Regions from separate parts of the Erwinia sp. 2186 genome, predicted to be linked through region 3. Evidence: predicted binding sites of a transcription regulator. Region 3 holds the regulator's gene; each other region holds the start of a gene.
What was found. The regulator PurR, encoded in region 3, represses purine synthesis genes. The targets are predictions, from matches to a motif close to CANGCAAACGTTTGCNTG.
Positions count from the first base shown of each region.

Region 1: a site for PurR is predicted at 2,904-2,921, ahead of ACXKZG_RS14730 (amino acid aminotransferase). Genes of this name have one in related genera too.
Region 2: a site for PurR is predicted at 1,340-1,357, ahead of tusA (sulfurtransferase TusA). Genes of this name have one in related genera too.
Region 4: a site for PurR is predicted at 2,766-2,783, ahead of carA (glutamine-hydrolyzing carbamoyl-phosphate synthase small subunit). Genes of this name have one in related genera too.

Region 1 covers NZ_CM173824.1:3,173,038-3,177,789, reverse strand. Annotated here, with positions in the region: partial or broken gene ldtD (L,D-transpeptidase) at 1-171, shown strand, start outside; gene mepK (peptidoglycan L,D-endopeptidase MepK) at 358-906, shown strand; gene ACXKZG_RS14735 (MBL fold metallo-hydrolase) at 951-1,580, shown strand; gene ACXKZG_RS14730 (amino acid aminotransferase) at 1,649-2,839, opposite strand; gene ompF (porin OmpF) at 3,054-4,160, opposite strand; gene asnS (asparagine--tRNA ligase) at 4,462-4,752, opposite strand, start outside.
Region 2 covers NZ_CM173824.1:329,170-333,921, forward strand. Annotated here, with positions in the region: gene ACXKZG_RS01475 (DcrB family lipoprotein) at 1-465, opposite strand, end outside; gene ACXKZG_RS01480 (7-cyano-7-deazaguanine/7-aminomethyl-7-deazaguanine transporter) at 564-1,229, opposite strand; gene tusA (sulfurtransferase TusA) at 1,433-1,678, shown strand; gene ACXKZG_RS01490 (zinc/cadmium/mercury/lead-transporting ATPase) at 1,714-3,987, opposite strand; gene ACXKZG_RS01495 (lysoplasmalogenase) at 4,081-4,707, opposite strand.
Region 3 covers NZ_CM173824.1:2,772,373-2,777,124, forward strand. Annotated here, with positions in the region: gene ACXKZG_RS12775 (Grx4 family monothiol glutaredoxin) at 1-271, opposite strand, end outside; gene ACXKZG_RS12780 (C40 family peptidase) at 644-1,483, shown strand; gene cydH (cytochrome bd-I oxidase subunit CydH) at 1,527-1,616, opposite strand; gene purR (HTH-type transcriptional repressor PurR) at 1,901-2,926, shown strand; gene punR (DNA-binding transcriptional activator PunR) at 2,975-3,886, opposite strand; gene punC (purine nucleoside transporter PunC) at 4,000-4,752, shown strand, end outside.
Region 4 covers NZ_CM173824.1:4,030,040-4,034,791, reverse strand. Annotated here, with positions in the region: gene lspA (signal peptidase II) at 1-90, shown strand, start outside; gene fkpB (FKBP-type peptidyl-prolyl cis-trans isomerase) at 100-570, shown strand; gene ispH (4-hydroxy-3-methylbut-2-enyl diphosphate reductase) at 551-1,504, shown strand; gene dapB (4-hydroxy-tetrahydrodipicolinate reductase) at 1,717-2,538, shown strand; gene carA (glutamine-hydrolyzing carbamoyl-phosphate synthase small subunit) at 3,006-4,151, shown strand; gene carB (carbamoyl-phosphate synthase large subunit) at 4,166-4,752, shown strand, end outside.

The sequences.
Region 1 (4,752 bases), 400 kb from region 3:
GATACCCGCTACGTGCCGATTCGTCATCGCATCCCGGTCAATCTTTACTACCTGACGGCGTGGGTCGCGGATGATGGTAAGGCGCAATATCGTACAGATATTTACAATTATGATATGACCGCGCGTTCTGGCGTGCAGAGTATGGCGGCGGCTGGTCAATTAATGCTCTAATGGTTGATTCTTCAGGTGTTCCGGCTCAGGGCAAACCGGGCCGGTCACCTCGGCTTCCAGACAGGTGTTAATATTTGCCGAAGCTGTCACATTTCCACGGTTGACTCAGCTATTCTCCCCGGTTATGGTTCCCGACGGTGACCATTTTGCACCATTTCAGAACATTTAGCCGGGTAATACAGATTAATGAATAATTTTGACTCTCATCGCCGTAAGTGGCTGACATTAGGAGGCGCTGCATTAGGTTGTGCATTGCTTCCCCGACAGGCTTTCGCCTCGCTCTCCACCTCGCGTCCTCGTGTATTAACACTGAATAACCTGAATACCGGTGAAACGCTCAAAACTGAGTTTTTTAACGGGAAAAGTTACGACAAGGATGAGTTGTCACGTTTGAATCATTTCTTCCGTGATTATCGGGCCAACAAGGTCAAGAACATCGATCCGCATCTGTTCGATCAGCTTTATCGTTTGCAGGCGTTGCTCGATACCCGCAAACCGGTGACGTTGATATCGGGGTATCGTTCGCTGGCTACCAACAATTCCCTGCGGGCCCACACGAAAGGCGTAGCGAAACACAGTTACCACACGCTGGGTCAGGCGATGGATTTACATATTGACGGGATTGCATTGAGCAATGTTCGCAAAGCGGCGCTTTCCATGGGCGCTGGTGGTGTAGGATACTACCCAAGCAGTAACTTTGTGCATATTGATACCGGGCCGGCACGGCACTGGTAAGATGAAATTCCGGTAGGGCCATGGCTCGCCGGTAACGGAGTGTTATGGACTATCAAATTATCCCGGTGACGGCATTCGCCCAGAATTGCTCGCTAATCTGGTGCGCGGAAACCCTGCAGGCAGCGGTGGTTGACCCCGGCGGCGATGCCGAAACCATCCAGGCGCATGTGGCAGAAAAGGGCGTTACCGTAACGCAAATTCTGCTGACCCACGGACACCTTGATCATGTTGGCGCCGCTGCCGAGCTGGCGGCTTTTTATGGCGTGCCGGTTGTTGGTCCCCATAAGGCGGATGCTTTCTGGCTGGAAGGTTTACCTGCTCAGAGCCAGATGTTCGGCTTCCCCTATTGCGCGCCTCTGACGCCAGATCGCTGGCTGGAAGAGGGGGAAACCGTGCAGCTCGGCAACATCACCCTCGAGATCCTGTTATGCCCTGGCCATACGCCCGGTCACATCGTGTTCTTTGACCGTGCTTCTCGCCTGCTGGTCTCCGGTGACGTGATCTTTAACGGTGGCGTAGGGCGTTCTGATTTTCCTCAGGGCAGCCATGCGGACCTGATCGCATCCATTAAGACCAAGCTTTTACCGCTGGGTGACGACGTGACCTTTTTACCGGGACATGGGCCGATGTCCACACTGGGCCGTGAAAGAATTTCGAACCCGTTCCTGCAGTAACGCGCTCGGGGAAAAAAGACACAAAAAAGCCTGCATTAAGCAGGCTTTTTTTATGCTCAGTCGCCGGTTTACAGCACGGCGACAATCGCTTCACACAGCGGAGCCATATTATCTGGCGTCATGCCGGCCACGTTCACACGACCTGAATTCACCGCATACACGCCGAACTCTTCGCGCAGGCGAACCACCTGGTCTTTCGTCAAACCGCTGAATGAGAACATGCCATTCTGCTTGATGATAAAGCTGAAATCCCCTTTAGCGCCTTTCTCCTGCAGGGTGTTCACAAACAGCTGACGCATACGGTGGATGCGTTGACGCATGTCTGCCAGTTCCTGCTCCCAGATAGCACGCAGAGCCGCGTTACCGAGGATGGTGGCCACTACCGCCGCACCGTGCGCCGGTGGGTTAGAGTAGTTTGCACGGATGGTGGCTTTCACCTGGCTGAATGCGGTATCCGCTACCGATGCTTCGCTGGCAACCAGCGTCAGTGCGCCAACGCGTTCGTTATACAGACCGAAGTTTTTCGAGTAAGAGCTGGCGACGATCAGTTCCTGATGGCTGGCCGCAAAAATACGCAGGCCTTCCGCATCTTCTTCCAGACCCCGGGCAAAGCCCTGATAGGCGAAGTCGAACAGCGGCAGCCAGCCACCGGCCAGTGACAGCTCGGAAAGTTGTGCCCACTGTTCAGCCGTCGGATCGATACCGGTCGGGTTATGGCAGCAGCCATGGAACAGCACCACGTCACCGGCTGCAACCTCACGCAGGGCGTTAACCATGCCCTCAAAGTCGAGGGAGTGATTGGCCGCGTCGTAATACTGGTACTCGCAGACTTCAAGACCCGCGGATTCAAACACATTTTTATGGTTCGGCCAGCTTGGGTTGCTTACCCAGATGCGCTTCGCGCTGGTCTGAGTGGCAATAAAGTCAGCCGCAACGCGCAATGCACCGGTTCCACCTGGGGTCTGCGCTGTGCGGGCACGCTTGGTGCTCACAATGGCGTTGTCTTTCCCAAACAACAGTTCCTGAGTGCACTTACCGAAGTCGGCCAGTCCATCGATGCTGAGGTAATTTTTGGTGGTTTCATTCTCTAACAGGTACTGCTCAGCTTTCTTCACGCTGGTGAGTACCGGTGTTTTGCCGGTTTCGTCTTTATAGACACCAATGCCCAGATTGATCGTATTTGGGCGATCGTCGGCACGGAAGAGATCGGCTAAACCAAGAATAGGGTCGGCGGGTGCAGCTGCAATGCGTTCAAACATAGTCGAAGTCCGTTAGCTTAATCTAAAGCGAAGTGAGGACTCAGGTTACGCCACAGCGCACAAATTGCCAACCGTTTGCGTTAAAAATCACAGGGAACAGAGTGAGGGTAACTAATCAGAGGGAGAAAGCGGGGCGGAGGAAACAAAAACGGGGCCGAAGCCCCGTTTTGACGTTGCGCGGTGGTGACGCGAATCACCCCGGCAGTGCAGCTTATTAGAACTGGTAAACCAGACCCAATGCTACGGTATCGCCTGAACCTATGCCCAGTTTGTTGTCGTCATCAATCTGGTTGATGATGTAGTCAACATAGGTAGACATGTTTTTATTGAAGTAGTAAGTCGCGCCCACTTCGAAGTATTTAACCAGGTCAACATCGCCAACGCCTTCGATATCTTTGCCTTTAGTCTGAACGTAGGCAATGGACGGACGCAGACCGAAGTCGAACTGGTACTGTGCAACTAACTCGATGTCCTGAGTTTTGTTAGCGTAGCCAGCAACAGCGTTAGACACACCATTGGCGTCGATGATGTTACCAGAGATACGGGTAGCGTTACGGCCTTCAGCATAAGATGCGGCCAGGTAAACGTTGTTTGCATCATATTTCAGAGCAGTGCCCCAGAACTCTGCACGGTCACCACGACCCAGAGCCAGGTCAGTGTTCTGGCCGTCAACACGGTCCTGAGAGCTATAAGCACCTACGATGCCAACACCGATTGGTGAGGTATAAGAAGTCGACACACCGTAGCCGTCGCCGTTAGAGCGCTGCAGGTCATCACGTTCGTTTTTGCCCTGGTACTGAGCTGCGAAGTCCCAGCCATCAACCAGACCAAAGAAATTGGTGTTACGGTAAGTCGCCACGCCGCCGGTACGGCTGGTCATGGTATCAGACTGGCCGAAGTCGCCACCGAATTCTGGCAGCATATCTGTCCAGGCCAGTGCGTCATAAGCGATGCCGTAGTTACGACCGTAATCTACAGAACCGTACTCAGCGAATTTCAGACCAGCAAAGCCCAGACGGGTTTTGTTGCCGTCTTGCGCGTCAGAACCTTCAGAGTTGTTTGCCTGGATGTTGTATTCCCACTGGCCGTAACCGGTCAGCATGTCGTTGATCTGGGTTTCACCTTTGAAACCAAAACGGACATAGGACTTATCGCCATCACCGCCGTAGCTGTCGTCGTCTGATGAGAAGTAGTGCAGACCAACAGCTTTACCATAGAGGTCCAGCTTGTTGCCGTCTTTGTTATAGATTTCTGCTGCATTGGCTGCACCAGCTGCTAACAGGGCTGGGATAACCAGTGCCAGAATGTTGCGCTTCATCATTTTTTATTACCCTCATTGGAGTTATTTGGACACCTGCCACTGCCGTCAACAATTCTTTACAGAACCCCGAAGAGAGTTTGGTGTCTTCCTGTGTCTGCACGCATCTTTCCATTCGCTGAGCGGATTATCTAGCCCGAAAATGCTACTAATCTCCTATTCTAGTAACAAGAGGAAAATATGTATTACAAAATGTAAGAATCACGGAACTTTGTGAACTATATCTAAATTTACAAAAATAAAAAAAGGCCAGCGAGGCTGACCTTGAATATATATATGAATTTCTTATATTTAATGCTGAAAATCAGAAGGTGGCGTTACGCGGCGTCCTTGGGAAGGCGATAACATCTCTTACATTTTGCACACCGGTGACATAGGCGATTAATCTTTCGAAACCTAATCCGAAACCTGAATGAGGAACGGTGCCGTAGCGGCGCAGGTCACGATACCACCAGTAATCTTCTTTATTCAGACCCATTTCAGCCAGACGTGCATCCAGTACATCCAGACGCTCTTCACGCTGTGAACCGCCGATGATTTCCCCGATACCTGGGGCCAAAACGTCCATCGCCGCCACGGTTTTACCGTCGTCGTT
Region 2 (4,752 bases), 2.4 Mb from region 3:
TTTGCCATCCACCTTCGCCAGCACCACGGAAGACCAGGAAGACTGGTTCTTGGCGGAGATCACCGTATCCAGCTGCTGAGCAGGCTGACCGCTGATTTCAATCGCTTTATTGGTCACGACCTGCAGCTGAGGATCGCGGTTGCGCTGCTGCTGCTCAAGGCGGCCAGCCAGCACGTCCAGTCCATCGGTAGTCGCGTCGCCTTCAATCACGATAATCGCTTTCTGGCCGGTCGCATCAGCATAGACGTGCATATTATTGGCCTGGGTGCCGAGCTTGCCGCTCTGATCGGACATCCCGGCTGGCAGGGTGAAGCCCAGCTTGCCGTCCATCAGGGTGACGGCCTGGCTGCTCTGGCTGCTGCTGACGCCGTTATCATCCGCAGAGGCTTTGTCATCTTTGCCGTCGCAGGCGGTCAGTCCAACCACCAGTAAGCCGATACCGGCATATTTCAGTAAGTTACGCATCATGATCCCTTTTACGTTAGTCGTGTGCTGCTTTACAGCCCCTCATAAAATAGTAATCAGCGGGCAAAAGCAACTGTCGCTCTGTCACAGAATGCAGCTTAGCCGAAGTTAACCTGAGCGCGGTTCGATTTTTCCGCCAGACGCTTCAGCATGGCATTCAGCAACAGGCCGTAAGCCGGCAGGAAGAAAATCATGCAGATAAGCACCTTGAAGCTGTAATCCACCAGGGCGATCTCCACCCAGTTCTGCGCCATAAACGGATCGGGACTTTTGTAGAAGGCGATAAAGAAGAACGCCAGCGTATCGCTGATATTGCCGAGGAACATCGCGGAGGCCGGGGCAATCCACCACTGCTGCAGCTGGCGCAGGCGGTTGAAGACGTGCACATCCAGCACCTGGCCCAACGCGTAGGCCATAAAGCTGGCGCAGGCGATGCGGGCAACGAACAGGTTGACGTTTTCTAATGCGGCAAAGCCCTGCCACTCACCCTGATAGAACAGCGCGGAGACGGCGTAGGAGATAAACAGTGCCGGGACCATCACCGCAAGGATGATGCGACGAGCCAGCGGCGCGCCAAAAATGCGCACGGTGAGATCGGTTGCCAGGAAGATAAACGGGAAGCTGAACGCGCCCCAGGTGGTGTGAAAACCGAAAATGGAGATCGGCAATTGCACCAGATAGTTACTGGAGGTGATCACCAGCACGTGGAAAAGGGACAGCCAAATCAACGCATGCGTGCGCTGACTATTCGAGAACGAAATCATCATATGACCTTTTTGAAGATTGGGGTGAGGGAACCCAATGAAAAATTGTGTCGCAATAGCGATTGCGCGGCATCTTACCGAAACAGAGTGCTATTGCAACGGTTAATTTTAGCGCAAACGTTATCGTCGCGGTACCCACTTGCACATGCAAAAGGTGAGGGTAAAATGAGCGCAGGTATTTCTTCCGTTTTAATGAGACTGCTATGAGCGATCTGTTCGCCAATCCCGATCAAACCCTTGATGCGATGGGCCTGCGCTGCCCGGAACCTGTGATGATGGTGCGTAAAACCGTGCGTCATATGCAGGAGGGCGAAACCCTGCTGATTATTGCCGACGATCCGGCCACCACGCGTGATATCCCCGGCTTCTGCCGTTTTATGGAACACCAGCTGGTGGCGCAGATGACCGAGCAGACACCCTATAAGTATCTGCTGAAGAAAGGGCTCTAAGCATCGGCCTCGGGCCCGGCTTTACGCGGAGCCACTCAGCGTTTGCGCAGCAGCCTTAACGCATTCGCGGTGACCAGCGCGGTCGCGCCGGAGTCTGCCAGTACCGCCAGCCACAGACCGGTAATCCCCAGCAGCGTGGTCACCAGAAACACCCCTTTTAGCCCCAACGCAATGGTGATGTTTTGCCGGATATTGGCGTGCGTGGCCCTGGAGATACGGATCATCGTCGCCAGTCCGCCAAGCCGGTTGTGCGTCAGTGCGGCATCCGCCGTTTCCAGCGCGACATCGCTGCCGCTGCCCATCGCAATCCCGGTCGTCGCGGCTTTCATTGCCGGCGCATCGTTAATACCATCACCGACCATCGCCACCGGCTGCTGCTGATTCAGTTCGCCAATCGCGGTGACCTTATCGGCAGGCAACAAGCCTGCGCGGTAGTCAATGCCCAGCTCACCGGCGATCGCCGCAGCGGCGCGCGGATTGTCTCCGGTCAGCATCACCGCCTGAATATCCAGCGCTTTTAACTCCGCCAACGCGGCGGCGGCATCGGCACGCAGCGTGTCACGCAAGGCGATCAGCGCCGTTGGCTGATGCTCCTGCAACAGCACCACCACGGTGTTTCCTTCGGCTTCCAGCGCGGTCACCCGTTCCTGCTGTTCAGGGCTGAGCGTGCCTTGATCCAGCCTGGCGGGCGCGCTGATTAACAGTGAGTGACCACTGACGATAGCCTCAACGCCGCTGCCGGCCAGCGCGCGTTGCGAGGTTGCCGCTGCCAGCGTTAAGCCACGCTGGCCAGCCAGCGCCACGATGGCTTTGGCTAAGGGATGCGACGAACCGGCTTCCACCGCTGCCGCTTTGGCCAGCAGGGAATCTTCACTCTCCTCTGCCAGTGGGATCAGCGCGGTGACCTGCGGTTTTCCTTCGGTCAGCGTGCCGGTTTTATCGAAGGCAAAGGTGCGGATAGCGTTCAGGCTCTCCAGCGCGGCACCGCCTTTAATTAACACACCCCGGCGGGAGGCCGCGGCCAGCCCGGAGGTGATGGCGGCAGGCGTTGAAATCACTAATGCGCATGGGCAACCAATCAGCAGCAGCGTCAGGCCTTTGTAGATCCACGGCTGCCAGTCGGCGGCGAACAGCAGCGGCGGGATCACCGCGACCAGCAGCGCCATCGCCATAATCACCGGCGTGTAGATGCGGCTGAAGCGGTCAAGGAAGCGCTCAATCGGTGCCCGGTTGGATTCGGCTTCTTCAATCAGATGCAGAATGCGGTCGATGGCACTTTCACCCGGTTTGGATACCACTTCTAACAGCACCTGGCGGTCCACGCTCAGGCAGCCTGCGGCAACCGCTTCGCCTTGCTGACGCTCGACCGGCACCGATTCGCCGGTTAATGCGCTTTCATCAAAGCTGGCAAACGGCGAGAGTAAACGCGCATCGGCGGGCAATCTCGCGCCGGCGGCCACTTCAATTCTGTCGCCGGGGCGCAGTTCACTGAGGGCAACCGTTTCACGCTTCTCGCCGCTCACCCGGACAGCTTCTTCCGGTTTCAGGGCCATTAAGGCGGTCACGCCACGGCGGGCGCGGCTGGCGGCAAAGGATTCCAGCCGTTCACCCAGCAGGAACAGCAGCAGCACCATCGCGGCTTCTGCGGTGGCGCCAATAAATAATGCGCCGATGGCCGCGACGGTCATCAGGGTTTCAATGGCAAACGGGGTGCCGCTGCGGATCAAACGCAGCGCGCTGCGGGCAATGGGCCAGGCACCGGCGAGGGTGGTCAGGGTGAAAGCGATCTGTCCGGCTTCAGGGCTGACAAGGTCGATCAGCCAACTGGCCAGCATCATCACGGCTAGCAGAATAATGGCGCGATTTTCCGGCCAGAAGCCCGGCGTGGCGGCGTCGGTTTTGACGGCATCGCTACGTTGCAGGGTGAAACCGGCCTGCTTCACCGCCGCTTCAACCTGCTGGCGGACGTCGCGATCGGCCTTCACGACCAGTTTTTCGGTGGCATACAGCACGCGAGCCGTATCGACTTCGCTCAGCTTGCTAACGGCGGTTTCAATTTTTCGTGCGCAGCTGGGGCAATCCATTCCGCTGATTATCCAGCTGAAACGTTCTGCGGAACCTCTCCTGTCGCTTTCCTCATCGGCATCGCTGCCTGAACCGCAGCCGGCTTCACTGCAACAGCTGGTTTCAGCGGTGACTGAGGTCATCATCGAGATTTTTTTGATGGTTGGGCGAGGTTTACTGCTGCAACCCTGCTGGCTGTGAGCATGGCGTTGGCCACAAGGGCAAGAAGATGAGTGCTGATGCATGGCGCCTCCTGATGGGCAACGGCGGGAAACGCTCCCGCCGATGACGCATCTTACACTCTGGAGTGGACTCCAGAGTCAAGGCTTTTACGGCGATTACAGATACAGCGAACGCACGATCATAAAGTGACCGGCAAAGTAGCAGGCGGCGACAATCGCCCGGTCAGAGGTGAACCGGCGACGATAGTGGCTGACAAGCCAGACGATATTGGCCAGCAGCAGCAGCGAAGTCCCCACCATCAGCGAGAAGCTGTAATCGGTTGGGCGGAAGAAATACTGCTCGGTGGTCAGCCAGACCATCAACAGGGTCATGCCGATAAAGGTGCAGATCGGCCAGCGCAGATCTTCCAGTCTGGACCAGATGGTGGCAATCAACAGCGCGCCTATCACCAGTACCGTCAGCGGGATCGGCCAGAAGAAGGTCAGCGTCATATGGCTGGCGAAGCACAGGGTATACAGCAGATGCGAAAGGAAAAATGCGCCAATCGCGTACAGCATGCGCCGGTTAGGTAGCAGCGTCAGCGCATCGCCAATCAGCGTGGCCAGCAGGCCAAACAGGATCAGATAGTCGGTGGTATTGAGGATCGGTGCCTGCCAGGCCAGCGCCAGCAGAAACAGCAAGGTGACGGGCTTAAATACCCAGCGTTGCCATTGAGGCCCACGGTATGACGCATCCACGTAGAGCCAACCGGAAAAGAAAACTGCCAGAAACGACCAAATCATAATGTGTCCCTTTGTATTCAGAAGCAAAACTCCACAATTCTGAAT
Region 3 (4,752 bases):
GGTACATCTGAATAATGATGTCGCAACCGCCGACCAGTTCACCGTCAATCCACAGTTGTGGGAAGGTTGGCCAGTTGGCGTATTTAGGCAGCTCAGCACGAATTTCTGGGTTCAGCAGAATATCGACGTAGGCAAAACGCTCGCCACAGGCTGAAAGTGCCTGAACGGCCTGGGCAGAGAAGCCACAGCTTGGCAGTTTTGGTGAGCCTTTCATGTACAGCAGAATCGGGTTTTCTGCTATCTGGCGCTCAATTTTTTCAATAGTACTCATAAATGGCTTCCTTAATCGGATACTTCGTGTCTATTTATTGTAGCGACTCTGCGGGCCCGATGAAAACGACATTTTTTAACAGTTGGGCACGCCCTCAGAGCCGCCAGCGTGCAGGCGATAGCGTTAAAATAACATTTTCCTATTGCTTTCGCTGGATTAATGCATGAGAAAAGCACAGGTTTTGCGCAGATAAACAGCTGATTTGGCTAATTTTTACAGTTTTTACTTGCTCTGTATCATTGAAACAAAAAAGACCTTACCTTTTGTTAATGAGTTAGATTAGAATTGCAAAATGACGCTGCTGAAAGGCAGAACTCCCTGTTTCTGGCAAGCTGTGGCCTCTGGTCGTAGCACAAACTGTTAATGGTAACGATGCGTTTACTTATCACGCTCTTCATGCTGGCCTTTGCCCAGCTGTTTTTCAATATGGCGCACGCATCGCCACATGCCCCTATTAATGCAAATCATCATAAGGCAGATAGCGGCACGCCTGCCCGAGAGGATGAGCGACGTAAACGCCGACCGGTTAAAGCCAACAGCACCAAAAAAGTTAAAGAATCCACCAGCAAAAAATCTCGCTTAACCTCAGTACAGAAGTTGAAGCTTAAAAAGAAACCTTCGCTGCAAACCGCCTCTGTTCAGACTGCCCCGTTGCACTCCAGCAAATACAAAAAGAAAACCACCTTAAACGCCGGAAAAAAACGCTATGGCCGCCATCGTGGCAAGGTTGTCGATACTGCTGAAGAGCTGACGTCAGATTCTGTTTCTGCGCCATTAAAGTTAAGCAAAGCTCACCGCGCCCGCTATCAAAAGGCCCGTGAAACCGCGATGACCAAACTGATGGGCCAGCTAGGTAAACCTTACCAATGGGGCGGAACGTCGCCTAAAACCGGCTTCGATTGCAGCGGCCTGGTGTGGTATGCCTACAAAGATTTAGTGAAGTTTAAAATCCCGCGCACGGCGAATGAGATGTATCACCTGCATGATGCGGCTTCGATAAAACGTGATGAGCTGGAGAAAGGCGATTTAGTCTTCTTCCGCATTAACGGGCGCGAGACGGCGGATCATGTTGGCGTGTATTTAGGTGGTGGGAAGTTTATTCAGTCGCCACGTACTGGCAAGGATATTCAGGTCAGCGCTCTGGCAGATGATTACTGGCAGCGCCACTATATTGGTGCCCGCCGGATGATGACGCCGAAAACCATTCGATAGCGGAAATACTCAGAGCCGATCGTCAGACCGGCCCTGTTTGCACTTAATGCATAATCGCGGTGAAGCTAAACGCCATAATCATCAACAGTGCGCAAACCGTGGTCAGTAACGAGAACTTCAGATCGGTATCCATTTTTAATCCTAAATAGCCCTACAGTTTATGATGCCATCAATTTTCCCATACTTGACGGTAAAAATCTCGTTTTCTCTGCCAAGCCTTGTTAGAATTCTTTTTTTGTTGCGCAACGGCCCGCACCTTAAGGTGTTTAGCGGTCTTTAATCAGCGCTTTTTCCTTCCTGACGACTCCGGACAGCAACTAAAAAACGACTTCAGACGTCAGGTTTTCGATCTCACCAAGCAAACGATTAACAACAGGCTTATCAAATAGTTAAGATAAGCGCAGGAGTAGTTATTTCATGGCAACAATTAAAGATGTGGCAAAGCAAGCCGGGGTGTCCACCACTACCGTCTCCCACGTCATCAATAAAACCCGTTTCGTTGCAGAAGAAACGCGGGAAGCCGTGTGGGCCGCCATTAAGGCGCTCCACTATTCACCCAGCGCGGTTGCCCGTAGTCTGAAGGTGAATCACACCAAAACAATCGGACTGCTGGCTACCTCGAGCGAGGCGCCCTATTTCGCCGAAATTATTGAAGCCATTGAAAACCGCTGTTTTGCCAAAGGCTACACGCTGATCCTTGGTAACGCCCACAATGACCTTGCCAAGCAGCAGGCCTATCTGTCGATGATGGCGCAGAAACGCGTGGATGGCCTGCTGGTGATGTGTTCCGAATACCCTGACGAGCTGATCACCATGCTGGAAGATAACCGCAATATTCCGATGGTGGTGATGGACTGGGGCAAATCGCGCGGTGACTTTACCGATACGGTAGAAGACAACGCCTTTGAAGGCGGTTATCTGGCTGGCCGTTATCTTATCGACCGTGGGCATCGAGATATTGGTGTCATCCCGGGTCAGATGGAGCGCAACACCGGCGGTGGCCGTCTCGCCGGATTTATGAAAGCATTGTCTGAAGCGGGCATTACCCTGCGTGACGAGTGGCTGGTTCAGGGCAATTTCGAACCAGAATCAGGTCACCAGGCGATGCAGCAAATCCTCTCGCAGAAGCAGCGTCCAACGGCGGTGTTCTGCGGTGGCGATGTGATGGCGATGGGCGCAATTTGTGCGGCTGATGAGATGGGTCTGCGCGTTCCGCAGGATATATCGGTGATCGGGTACGATAACGTGCGCAACGCCCGCTACTTCACTCCGGCGCTGACCACGGTTCACCAGCCAAAGGAACAGCTGGGCGAAACCGCCTTCGATATGCTGTTAGATCGTATCACCAGCAAGCGTGAAGAACCGCAGACGATTGAAGTACATCCTACGTTGATCGAACGCCGTTCGGTTGCCGATGGTCCCTTCCTGGATTACCGCCGCTAGTCCCGCTCAGTGCTGAGGGCGAATTCTCCCTCAGCACACCCAATTGGCTCAGGGCTCTTCCTTCAGCCATTCACTGTTCAGCGTGTCACTGTCACCCAGATAATCCAGCAACCAGCTCAGCGCCGGTGAAGCCTGCTGCTCAGACCAGCTCACGCAGCACGGACTGTCCGGAAATCCGCCTTCCAGCGTCAATTCATGCAAAGCGCCTTTTTGCAGCAGCGGTTGCGCCAGATGGCCCGGTACCATCCCCACGCATAAGCCCGCCAGCAGGCAGTCAAATGCGCTTTCCCAGTCTGGCACCACCAGCCGCCGCTGATTATCCAGCGTCCATGTGGTGCGTTTCGGCAAGGCTCTTGAGGTATCTTCCAGCACCAGTGAAGGCCATTCGCCAATGGCCTCTTCACTGGTTTCTGCGTGCTGACGTGCCAGCGGATGATCCGCGGCAACCACACAGCGCCAGTTGAGCGCGCCCATATTGCGGAAGGCGAAGCGGCCACCTACCGGGATAGCCTGTGTCGCGCCGATGGCCACATCCACCCGCCCGTCGGCCAACGCATCCCAGACGCCGTTAAAAACTTCTGCTGACAGATGCAGTTCCATATCCGGAAAGTGCCGATAAAAGTCGACTACCAGCTGTCGGGTTCGCTGAGATTTAACGATGCGATCGACGGCGATATTAATTTGCCCTCGCCAGCCGTTAGCGACCTGCTGGCACTGCCGTCGGGTGGCGAGCATTTTTTTGATGACACTGCGGCCCTCCTGGATAAATACTCGTCCCGCATCGGTCAGCACCACATCACGGTGGCGACGCTCAAACAACGGCACGGCAAGCCATTCTTCCAGCTGCCGCACGGTATAACTGATGGCTGAGGGTACGCGATGGAGCTCTGCGGCGGCAGCGGTAAAACTGCCGCTGCGGGCAACTGCATCAACCACTTCAAGGGAATGTTCTGACCACATAATCTGCCTGCAATATTTTTGAACGCAACCTGCAAATATTACCGTTTCACAAGCTGTATGGCACGCGATTACACTCTGCGGCGTTTCGTTCATCACAAATAAAGAGCAAAAGAATGCCTTCGAAAGGATTTATTGTTTACCTGGCGCTGTTAAGCGTGGCAGGTTTCCTCGCTACCGATATGTACCTGCCTGCCTTTGGTGCCATGCAACAAGACCTGCAAACCGATGCCGGGATCATCAGCGCCAGCCTCAGCCTGTTCCTGGCGGGTTTTGCCATCGCCCAGCTGTTTTGGGGTCCGTTGTCGGATCGTATTGGCCGTAAGCCTGTGCTGTTGATGGGTCTGAGTCTGTTCGCCGTCAGTTGTGGCGCGATGTGGTGGGTAGATTCTGCTGCTGCCCTGCTGGCGTTGCGCTTTGTGCAAGCGGTGGGGATTTGTGCCGCTGCCGTCAGCTGGCAGGCACTGGTTGTCGACCGCTATTCCGCCAGCCAGGCAAATCGCGTATTCGCCTCCATCATGCCGTTAGTGGCACTCTCGCCTGCGCTCGCGCCGTTACTGGGCGCCTGGTTACTCAACCATTTCAGCTGGCGCGCCATTTTTGTCGCGCTGTTGCTGGTCGCAGTGGTGCTGCTGATTTCCACCTTGTTCCTCGCCCCAACGGTGAAGAAGCCGGTGGTGGATGGCGTGAAGAAAATGGGCTTTTTCAGCCTGTTAAAATCGCCGGTTTACAGTGGTAACGTGCTGATTTATGCCGCCTGTTCAGCCAGCTTCTTCGCCTGGCTGACCGGTTCGCCCTTCATTCTCGGCGATCTTGGCATGTCTCCCGGTGACATTGGGCTGAGCTACGTGCCTCAGACGCTGGCCTTT
Region 4 (4,752 bases), 1.3 Mb from region 3:
AATATCGCCGACTGTGCCATCTGTATTGGTGCCGCACTGATCGTGCTGGAGGGCTTTCTCAGCCCGTCCGGCAAACCGGCAAAAAATTAAGGGCAGGGCATGACTGATTCTGTACAGCGCGAGAGCGCAGTGCTGGTGCATTTCACCTTGAAGCTGGAAGACGGCTCCACGGCGGAATCCACGCGCAATAACGGCAAACCCGCGCTGTTCAGCCTGGGCGACGGCAGCCTGTCAGAAGGGTTGGAGTCGCATTTGCTGGGTCTGACCGTGGGCGAGAAGAAATCCTTCTCGCTGACGGCGGACGATGCTTTTGGCCAGAGCAGCCCGGATTTGATTCAGTATTTCTCCCGCCGGGATTTTACCCAGGCAGGCGAGCCTGAAATCGGCGCCATCATGCTGTTCAGCGGCATGGATGGCAACGAAATGCCCGGCGTGATCCGCGAGATTTCCGGTGATTCGATCACCGTTGATTTCAACCATCCGCTGGCCGGGCAGACTATCCACTTTGAGGTTGAAGTGCTGGAGATCGATCCGGTACTGGAGGCGACAAATGCAAATCCTGTTGGCTAATCCCCGCGGCTTTTGTGCCGGCGTCGATCGCGCCATCAGCATTGTGGAGCGCGCGCTGGAAATGTACGGCGCGCCAATCTACGTGCGTCATGAAGTGGTGCATAACCGCTATGTCGTCAACAGCCTGCGCGAGCGCGGTGCGATCTTTATTGAAGATATCGGGGAAGTGCCGGACGGCTCGATCCTGATCTTCTCGGCGCACGGTGTTTCTCAGGCGGTCAGGGCGGAAGCTAAAGCCCGCGATCTGACCATGCTGTTTGATGCCACCTGTCCGCTGGTGACCAAAGTGCATATGGAAGTGGCGCGAGCCAGCCGCAGAGGCACTGAAGCGATCCTGATTGGTCACGCCGGCCACCCGGAAGTGGAAGGGACGATGGGCCAGTACAGCAGCCCGAAAGGCGGCATGTATCTGGTTGAAGCGCCCGAGGATGTCTATAAGTTGCAGGTTAAGGATGAAAACAACCTGTGTTTTATGACCCAGACCACGCTGTCGGTGGATGATACCTACGAAGTGATTGATGCGCTGCGTGCCCGTTTTCCGAAGATTGTCGGCCCGCGCAAAGATGACATCTGCTATGCCACCACCAACCGTCAGGAAGCCGTGCGCACGCTGGCAAAAGACGCCGACGTGGTGCTGGTGGTGGGTTCACGCAACTCCTCCAACTCCAACCGTCTGGCCGAGCTGGCGCAGCGTGCAGGGAAACTTGCGCGACTGATCGACTCCGCCGATGACATCCAGGAAGAGTGGATCAAAGGCGTGAGCTGCGTTGGCGTCACTGCCGGTGCCTCCGCACCAGACATTCTGGTGCAGGAAGTGATCCAGCGTCTGCGCGAGTTCGGTGGCGAAACCGCTATCGAGCTGATCGGCCGTGAAGAGAACATTGTTTTCGAAGTGCCGAAAGAACTCCGCGTCGACGTCCGCCAGGTCGACTAATCGCCTTCCGCAGCGCCCTGCTGCGGAAGTTTTTTACTTCGCTGTACCGCCTGCTATACCCGCCGATCAAAGCCAGACAAAATTTGTTTTACTGATAATCCGTCGCGTCTGGCATAAAATTCTAATCATGGTGTTTTTATTGTGGCGCAGAGGTTACCGCATGGTTAACCTGTCAACGCTTTGCATGCACAGACTTTATACAGGGATTCATTATGAACAATGCACAAATCCGCCTTGCCATTGTTGGCGCCGCAGGACGCATGGGGCGTCAGTTAATTCAGGCAGCACAGGAGGCGGACGGCGTGTGCTTAGGCGCAGCTTTGGTGCGGGAAGGCTCTTCACTGGTCGGCGCTGATGCCGGCGAGATGGCCGGAACCGGCGCGACGGGCGTCAAGATTAGCGACAACCTGGACGCCGTGGTGAACGACTTCGACGTGCTGATCGACTTTACCCGTCCTGAAGGCACGCTGGCGTATCTGGATTTTTGCCGTCAGCACCAGAAAGCGATGGTGATCGGTACCACCGGGCTGGATGATTCGGCCAAAGCGGCGATCAAACAAGCGTCACATGAGATTGCTATTGTGTTCGCAGCGAACTTTAGCGTGGGTGTGAACCTGGTGCTGAAACTGCTGGAAAAAGCCGCCAAAGTGATGGGCGACTATGCCGATATCGAAATCGTTGAGGCTCACCACCGTCATAAAGTGGATGCGCCATCCGGGACCGCGCTGGCGATGGGCGAAGCGATTGCTGATGCAATGGACTGGGATTTAAATGAGCACGCCGTGTATGCCCGCGAAGGCCATACCGGTGAACGTAAGGCGCAAACTATCGGTTTTGCCACCGTTCGTGCCGGCGATATCGTTGGCGAACACACCGCGATGTTTGCAGATATCGGTGAGCGCGTAGAGATTACCCACAAGGCTTCAAGCCGCATGACCTTCGCGAAAGGCGCAGTTCGTGCAGCAGACTGGTTAAGCACGCGTAAAGCAGGTCTTTATGATATGCGAAGCGTGTTGAATTTAGATGATTTATAAGTGTTGTGCACCATCGTGATGTGGTTATTTCAATCATAAGGTTCTGATTGGATAGGGCAATAATTTTATTGCCCTTTTTATTTTGTAATAATACTGCCTTAAGTTAATTTTCGATCCATAATGGCTATTATGTGTTTTTATCCTCAATTTATTCCGCAAAAATTGTTAATTTTGACCATTTGGTCCACTTTTTAACGCCATTTTCCCTTTTCCTATGCACATCCCGTCAGGCAACCGGTTTTATGGACTGGATATCTGTCCTTTTCAGGGTAAATCCTCCGATTTCCTCTCCAGTTGAGTAAAAGACTAAGAAAAAGTGAGCTGCGGGGTAGACAACAGAGTGAGCGATCATTAGAATGCGCGCAATTTGCCAAAAATCGAGAATTCAGGCGGTTTTTGCATTGATTTATGGCTCTGTTATGAATTAATATGCAAATAATGTGACTGTTTATTCTCAGGAGGATGTTTTGATTAAGTCAGCGCTATTGGTTCTCGAAGACGGAACCCAATTCCACGGTCGGGCCATCGGGGCAACAGGATCGGCAGTGGGGGAAGTTGTTTTCAACACTTCAATGACCGGTTATCAAGAAATCCTCACTGATCCTTCCTATTCCCGCCAGATCGTTACTCTTACTTATCCCCATATCGGCAATGTCGGCACCAATTCCGCTGACGAAGAATCCTCTCAGGTACATGCTCAGGGCCTCGTCATTCGTGACCTGCCGCTGATTGCCAGCAACTTCCGTAATGAAGAAGGGCTGTCTGAGTATCTGACGCGTCACAACATTGTCGCTATTGCCGATATCGATACGCGTAAGCTGACCCGTCTGCTGCGCGAAAAAGGGGCGCAGAACGGCTGCATCATCGCCAGCGACGCACCTGATGCGCAGCTGGCTCTGCAGCAGGCGAAAGCCTTCCCGGGCCTGAAAGGAATGGATCTGGCGAAAGAAGTGACCACCAGTGAAAGCTACAGCTGGCTGCAAGGCAGCTGGACACTGGACGGATTGCCGGACGCGAAGCAAGAAGCCGACCTGCCTTTCCATGTCGTGGCCTATGACTACGGCGTGAAGCGCAACATCCTGCGCATGCTGGTTGACCGTGGCTGTCGCCTGACGATTGTGCCGGCGCAAACGCCAGCAGAAGAGGTGCTGAAGATGAACCCGGATGGCATCTTCCTTTCTAACGGACCTGGGGATCCGGAACCGTGTGATTACGCGATTGCGGCAATCAAAGCCTTCCTGGAAACCGACGTGCCGGTCTTCGGCATCTGCCTTGGCCACCAGTTACTGGCGCTGGCCAGCGGGGCAAAAACCGTCAAGATGAAGCTGGGCCACCACGGCGGCAACCATCCGGTGAAAGACCTGGATAACAACACCGTGATGATCACCGCACAGAACCACGGCTTCGCCGTAGACGAAACCAACTTACCGGCAAACCTGCGAGTGACGCACACCTCGCTGTTTGACCAGACGGTACAGGGCATTCACCGCACTGATAAAGCAGCGTTCAGCTTCCAGGGTCACCCGGAAGCCAGCCCGGGCCCGCACGATGCCGCGCCGCTGTTCGATCACTTTATCGAACTGATCGAAGCCTACCGTTCAACCGCTAAATAATCAGGAGCGAGAAAATGCCAAAACGTACCGACATAAAAAGTATCCTGATCCTTGGCGCTGGCCCGATCGTGATCGGCCAGGCCTGCGAATTTGACTACTCTGGTGCACAGGCCTGTAAAGCCCTGCGCGAAGAGGGTTACCGCGTGATTCTGGTTAACTCCAACCCGGCAACCATCATGACTGACCCGGAAATGGCCGATGCGACCTATATCGAGCCGATCCACTGGGAAGTTGTGCGCAAGATTATCGAAAAAGAGCGTCCGGATGCGGTTCTGCCAACCATGGGCGGCCAGACCGCACTGAACTGTGCGCTGGAACTGGAACGCCAGGGCGTGCTGGAAGAGTTCGGCGTGGCGATGATTGGTGCTACCGCCGATGCCATCGACAAAGCAGAAGACCGTCAGCGCTTTGATAAAGCGATGAAGAGCATCGGTCTGGATACCGCGCGTTCAGGCTTCGCACACAACATGGAAGAAGCCTATGCGGTTGCCGCAGACGTTGGCTTCCCGTGCATCATCCGTCCTTCCTTTACCATGGGCGGTTCAGGTGGCGGTATTGCCTATAACCGCGAAGAGTTTGAAGAGATTTGCGAACGCGGACT